DNA from 2 places in the Zobellia sp. 1_MG-2023 genome. Region 2 is predicted to be linked to the other one. Evidence: riboswitches for the same ligand, from Rfam matches in the RefSeq annotation. Region 2 holds a riboswitch; the other holds the start of a gene.

Region 1 (3,429 bases), on a different contig from region 2:
AATGAGGATATTAAAATCAACCTGTTTGTCTTCTGATTCTATTTTATCTATAGTGGAATAATCCAGAATTCCCTTTATTAAGAAATTCATCTTTTCTACATTGAACAAGGCCTGATGTAAAGGTTGTATGGTATCCTCTCCCAAAGCTTCCTTATTGTCATCTATAAACCAACTCACCAAAGTGTGAATATTAATGAGAGGGGCTTTTAAATCATGAGATACCACATGGGCATATTCACTTAATTCTTCATTTTGAAGCGATAGATTCTTTAATAGTTCTTCCTTCTTCTTCTCTTGCTCCTTTATCCGTTCTTCACTCTCTTTACGCTGTATGACATTAACCAGCATATTGGCATAAACAAAAAGGATGTCCTTTTCATTATCATCATACTTATTGATTTTTTTGACAGAATCAAAACCGATAAAACCGATCAACTCATTATTCTTGATTTTTGGAATAGTAATTAGACTCTTAATGCCCTGTGGCTCTAAAACGGCTCGTAAACCATGTTCTCCGTCTTCTGGTAATTCACTTACATCTTCCACAAAGAACGGCTCTCCCTTTTTATGTGCTTCTATCCATTGCGGAATAAAGTCTACAGGTACATTCTGTAAGTTCTCTATTTCCGGTTCTATACCTTCAGAACACCATTCATAAGTGTTTGAAGTGGTGTTATTTACAAAATCATAAGAAAAGATATAGCTTCTGTCCGATTCTACGAACTCGCCAATTTGCTTTAGGGATGCTCTGATAAGTTTATCAATATCCGATAAATCGGAATTAATATGTTTTGTAGAGATACTGATTAACAAATCCTGAAAGCGCAGTTGTCTTTCAATGATTTTGTCTTTTTCTAGCTGACTAATAGTTGTATGGTTATCACCTTCATTGGTTGTTGAAAGTTGATTTTCAGCGTGTAAGTCTTGTTTTTTCATTCCACTCTTCAAAATAATAAGATAAATAGACTTTTTTATCCCTTGGTTAGAAGTTACAAACTAAGTTAAAAAATATGTATTACGTTACTTGACGTACCATTTACATAGGATTTATACTACTTATTAACTCAAAAGTTTAGGATTTCTTCTAATTGACCAAAAAAAAGTGTGATATAAATTAACTCTTTTTATGAGTTGCAGGTAGTTCTTATACCTTATTTTTGCCGCCTTAAAATAATTATCAAGAATCTCAAAAAAAAGGAGATAGCAACCTGCAATAACGAGCAAGGTGCTAAAGAGATAAGCCAATTAGTTGGAACAAATGTTAACCCATATGTCTATCTATTTGCTTCTACTTCCTTTTTTAGCATAAAGAAAGAAATGGCAAACATTAAAGTTAGAACTCCAAAATTTTCCGCTCTCGTACCCCTATTCATTTTTGTATTTACTTTTTTGGGTGTGGGTATATATCAAAACGATTTCTATGCGTTACCTGCTCCCATTGCGGTAATTGTAGGGATAATTGCTGCCTTCCTAATGTTTGGGCAATCTATAGATTTTAAAATAAAAACGGTTTTAAAAGGCTGCGGAGATGATAAAATACTAACTATGTGTTTGATCTACTTGTTAGCAGGTGCATTCGCTGCAATTACCAACGAAACCGGTAGTGTTGATGCCATCGTTAATATGGGATTGGATTTTATAGCCATTCAATACATCTACGTTGGCATTTTTATTATTGCAGGGTTCTTATCGGTTTCTACGGGAACTTCGGTGGGTGCCATTGTTGCTTTGGCTCCTATTGTAGTGGGATTCGCCGATAAGAGCGGCGCGGATTTGGCCATTTTATGTGGTGCACTGTTAGGTGGTAGCATGTTTGGCGATAATTTATCGATAATCTCGGATACTACCATTGCTGATACACAATCCTTAGGTTGTAAAATGAGTGATAAATTCAAGCAGAACATTAAAATTGCCGTACCCGCTGCCCTATTCACTATAGCTATTTTAATCTTTCAGGGTTTGGGATTAAAGTCCGCCGAAACGGAGACTGTAGTTTATAGTTATTCTGTCATCAAAATTATGCCCTATCTTTTGGTCATTGTTCTATCTATTGTAGGAGTGAACGTTTTTGTTACCTTACTATTAGGTTTAGTATTCGCTGGACTTTTGGGGATTGTTTATGGTGATTTTACCCTTATAGAATCTACTAAAATTGCCTATTCTGGATTTACGAACATGACAGAGATTTTCTTGTTGTCTCTATTAACAGGAGGATTGGCCGCTTTAGTAGAACGAAACGGAGGCATAGAGTTTATACTGGTCAACATAAAGAAGCTTATCAAGAACAAAAAAACGGCACAGCTAGGTATTGCCTCATTAGTGAGTACTATTAATATGGCGATTGCCAATAACACGGTTTCTATCATCATTGCCGGGCCCATTGCCAAAACCATTAATGATGAATACGGATTGGATAACAAGAAAACCGCTTCCATCTTAGATATTTTTGCCTGTATTTTTCAAGGTCTACTGCCCTATGGAGCGCAGGTTTTAATGATTTTAAGCTTTTCAAACGGAAAAATCGATTATATAGATTTGGTTTCCAATACCTGGTATTTACTCTTGTTGTTCATTTACACCATCGTATTCATAAACTTTAAACCATTTCGTGTCCGCTAAGCTTGTTTTCGAAGATAAAAAAGGGCCTTGTAATGTTCTTATAATTTATATACCCTTGTACTCCAACTTCAGTTAAATTCATGCCAAAGTAATTTTTGTTTAAATTCTCATTAATAATTTAAAGTATTATTTACTTTTGTCGCTTATGATGAAAAGCAGCAAGAATTTCGTTTCTATGTTTTTTGTCGCTTTGTTTTTGGTATTCAAAGTGGCAGGACTGCATGCGCTTACGCATCATATTGACGATTCCGACGCGCAACATTGCGAAGTTTGTCACATTACCACAGCGGTTAATTTTACACCGCTTTTAAAAACGGAATCTCCCGTTCTACCGCAAACAGAATTCTATTTTTTTGAACAAATGTTCTCTAACAATGCGCCACAGCTTGTTTTTGAAAACCAATTTTTAGGCAGTAATCGCTTTACGCGGCCTCCTCCACAAGTTTAACAGTCCATTTTGTATGTAGTACCGTCAATTTTTATAGGACCGGTACGCCCTTTTCATTCGTCATATTCTTTCTTTGCCACACTTCTTTTGATTTGTCGCACACCCGAATACGGTATGCTGAAAGCTAAGTGTTGAATATACATATGGACCTGTCTTTTTCGTAAGGACATCTTCTTTATCATTTATATACTTATACCACAAATTGCTGTGTATAAGGATGATTACACGATTTACCTATACTCTTAATTTAGTTATACTATTATGTTGAAAGCAACGAACATAAGCAAGTCTTATCAAGGAAAGGCAGCTTTAAAAGACGTTTCGTTTGAAGTTTCCAAAGGCGAAATATTTTGTCTTTTGGG
Region 2 (3,429 bases):
AACAGATATTCTCATCATTGGCGCAGGCCCAACAGGTCTTTTTACAGTATTTGAAGCAGGCTTGTTAAAGCTAAAATGTCACTTAATAGACGCTTTACCTCAGACAGGTGGCCAATGTTCGGAAATTTATCCAAAGAAACCAATTTATGATATTCCGGCCTTCCCAGAAATTCTTGCAGGAGATTTGGTAACCAATCTTATGGAGCAAATCAAACCTTTTGAAGCGGGTTATACCTTAGGTGAGAGAGCGGAAACATTGGATAAGCAAGAAGACGGTTCTTTTATCGTAACCACTAATAAAGGTACAAAGCACCATGCCCCGGTAGTTGTTATTGCAGGTGGTTTAGGTTCTTTTGAGCCTAGAAAGCCGCCTATTGAGAACATAGCCGATTTTGAGGACAAAGGCGTAGCCTATATCATTAAAGACCCTGAAGTATATAGGGGTAAAAAAGTTGTTATTGCCGGAGGTGGTGATTCTGCTTTGGATTGGGCTATTTTCTTGGCCGATGTAGCTTCTGAAGTTTCTTTGGTACACCGTAGAAATGAATTTAGAGGAGCTTTGGATTCTGTTGAGAAAGCGGCAGAATTGGCAAAAGCAGGAAAAATAAAATTATTCACGGAAGCCGAAGTGAAAAAATTGTACGGAGATGACCATTTGGAAGCGGTTGTTATTAAGCATAACGATGCCGAAAAGGGAGAAACCTATGTTGAGGTAGATAACTTTATTCCATTGTTCGGTCTTTCTCCAAAATTAGGTCCAATAGGTGATTGGGGCTTGGAAATTGAGCGTAATGCCATTAAGGTGAACAACGCCAAAGATTACCAAACCAATATACCTGGTGTTTTTGCCATTGGAGATGTAAATACCTACGAAGGAAAACTAAAACTGATTCTATCCGGTTTCCATGAGGCCGCCGTAATGTGTCAATATGCTTACCAATTGATCAACCCTGGTAAGAGATATGTTATGAAGTATACCACTGTAGGTGGGGTAGAAGGTTTTGACGGTAGTAAGAAAGAGGCCAAAAAAGAGGTCGTTCAAAGTATTTCTTAATTAGCTAGTAGTGTGCATATAATTCATAAAAACCTTCTGTTATCTCAATTTACGGAAGGTTTTTATCTAATGTAAAGTGCCAAAAACAGGCATGTTTCTTTGGTTTTGAAGGAGATGTGGTGTTACTTTGCAAATCGTTCATTAAAAATATAGGACTGTTATCAAGAAAGGTGGAGGGAATAGACCCTGTGAAACCTTGGCAACCCTTTTCTTATAAAGAAGGTGCTACATTCTATCCTGGTATGTTTTGGGACAGATAACAAAGAGAGGCAATTACAATTGTCCTTATTCTTTTGCTTGATAATTGTTGGTAGGAAGATTTTAGAGTAACATTTTCAATATAATATAAATTGAATTTGGTTGCGTTTGAACACTCAATTAGAGGAGGAAAAGAAATGAAAAACATTCAAGAGATATTAAAAGAACGCATTTTAGTGTTGGACGGTGCCATGGGTACTATGCTTCAACGCTATAAATTTACCGAAGAGGATTTTAGAGGTGAGCGTTTTAAGGATTGGAAAACCCCTGTTCAAGGCAATAATGATTTATTGTCACTAACACAGCCCGAAGCTATAGCGGAGGTGCATAGAAAATACTTTGCTGCCGGTGCGGACATTGTAGAAACCAACACGTTTTCCAGTACAACAATTGCCATGGCTGATTATGACATGGAAGAATTGGTGTACGATCTTAATTTTGAATCTGCACGTATTGCCAAACAAGTGGCGGATGAGTTTACCGCCAAAGAACCCAATAAGCCTAGGTTTGTAGTTGGCAGTTTGGGGCCAACGAACAAAACTGCCAGTATGTCCCCCGATGTTAACGACCCGGGTTACAGAGCGGTTTCGTTTGATGAACTACGTATAGCCTACAAACAGCAAGTAGAGGCGTTGTTGGATGGGGGTGTAGATATGCTAATGGTAGAGACCATTTTTGATACGTTGAACGCAAAAGCGGCCTTGTTCGCTATAGAAGAAGTAAAGGAAGAGCGAAATATAGAAGTGCCCATAATGGTAAGTGGTACAATTACGGATGCTTCGGGCAGAACGCTTTCGGGCCAGACCGCAGAGGCTTTTTTAATTTCCGTTTCACACATTCCTATCTTGTCGGTTGGTTTTAATTGTGCTTTAGGAGCCGATCAATTGGTGCCGCACTTAGAAGTATTGTCCAATAAAACGGAGCATGCCGTTTCGGCGCATCCCAATGCAGGTTTGCCCAATGCCTTTGGAGAATATGATGAAACACCGGAACAGATGGCAGCACAAATCAAGGAATATGTAGAGAAAGGGCTGGTAAACATCGTTGGTGGATGCTGTGGTACTACCCCGGAACATATTGCGGCTATTGCAGAGTTGGTAAGGAAGTATGACCCACGTGCGGTAGCGGCAGTGTAAATGGGCTACGACAAAGAAAAAATTAAAGAAGTTCATCAAGTACTATGAGTAACGACTCAAATATGCCAACAACCAATAACCAAAAGCCCGCCAGATTCCTTAAACTATCAGGTTTGGAGCCACTGGTCATCACCCCCGAGAGTAATTTCGTAAATGTGGGCGAGCGTACCAATGTGGCGGGGTCCAAACGATTTTTGCGCTTAATTAAAGAGCGAAAGTTTGAAGAGGCTTTGGATGTGGCCCGGAATCAAGTAGAAGGTGGGGCCCAAATCATCGATATTAATATGGATGATGGTCTGATCGATGGTAAGGAAGCTATGGTAAAGTACTTGAACCTTGTTATTGCTGAACCGGATATTGCTAGAGTACCCATTATGATCGATAGTTCTAAATGGGAAATTATTGAGGCAGGTCTTCAGGTAGTGCAGGGTAAATGTGTGGTGAATTCTATCAGCTTAAAAGAAGGCGAAGAAGAATTTATTAATCATGCCAAATTGGTAAAACGGTACGGGGCTGCCGTAATTGTTATGGCTTTTGATGAAGTAGGCCAGGCGGATAATTATGAGAGGCGTATTGAGATTTCCAAACGGTCCTATGATATTCTGGTAGACCAAGTAGGTTTTCCTCCAGAGGATATCATTTTTGACTTAAATATATTTCCTGTAGCCACAGGTATGGATGAGCATAAACTTAATGCCATAGATTTTATTAGGGCTACTAAATGGGTTCGTGAAAACTTGCCGTACGCCAATGTTAGTGGTGGGGTAAGTAATGTTTCTTTTTCGTTTCGGGGCAATAATCCCGTGCGTGAGGCCATGCACTCGGTATTCTTGTACCACGCCATAAAAGCGGGTATGAATATGGGAATCGTAAACCCTACAATGTTGGAAATTTACGATGATATTCCCAAGGACTTACTGGAGCACGTAGAGGATGTTATACTTAACCGTAGGGACGATGCCACAGAGCGTCTTCTGGATT

Evidence for each region. Region 2 has a riboswitch for S-adenosylmethionine ahead of Q4597_RS12115 (homocysteine S-methyltransferase family protein). Riboswitches for the same ligand answer to the same signal wherever they lie in the genome.
Region 1: linked by a shared signal. The riboswitch ahead of Q4597_RS13520 (Na+/H+ antiporter NhaC family protein) and the one ahead of Q4597_RS12115 (homocysteine S-methyltransferase family protein) in region 2 are both predicted to bind S-adenosylmethionine.

The regions. Positions count from the first base shown of each region.
Region 1 is NZ_JAUOSY010000006.1:61,883-65,311, forward strand. It holds gene Q4597_RS13515 (GAF domain-containing sensor histidine kinase) at 1-936, opposite strand, end outside; SAM-I-IV-variant riboswitch at 1,170-1,269, shown strand; gene Q4597_RS13520 (Na+/H+ antiporter NhaC family protein) at 1,318-2,619, shown strand; gene Q4597_RS13525 (hypothetical protein) at 2,765-3,067, shown strand; gene Q4597_RS13530 (ABC transporter ATP-binding protein) at 3,329-3,429, shown strand, end outside.
Region 2 is NZ_JAUOSY010000005.1:98,210-101,638, forward strand. It holds gene Q4597_RS12110 (NAD(P)/FAD-dependent oxidoreductase) at 1-1,054, shown strand, start outside; SAM riboswitch class I at 1,210-1,317, shown strand; gene Q4597_RS12115 (homocysteine S-methyltransferase family protein) at 1,450-2,448, shown strand; gene metH (methionine synthase) at 2,493-3,429, shown strand, end outside.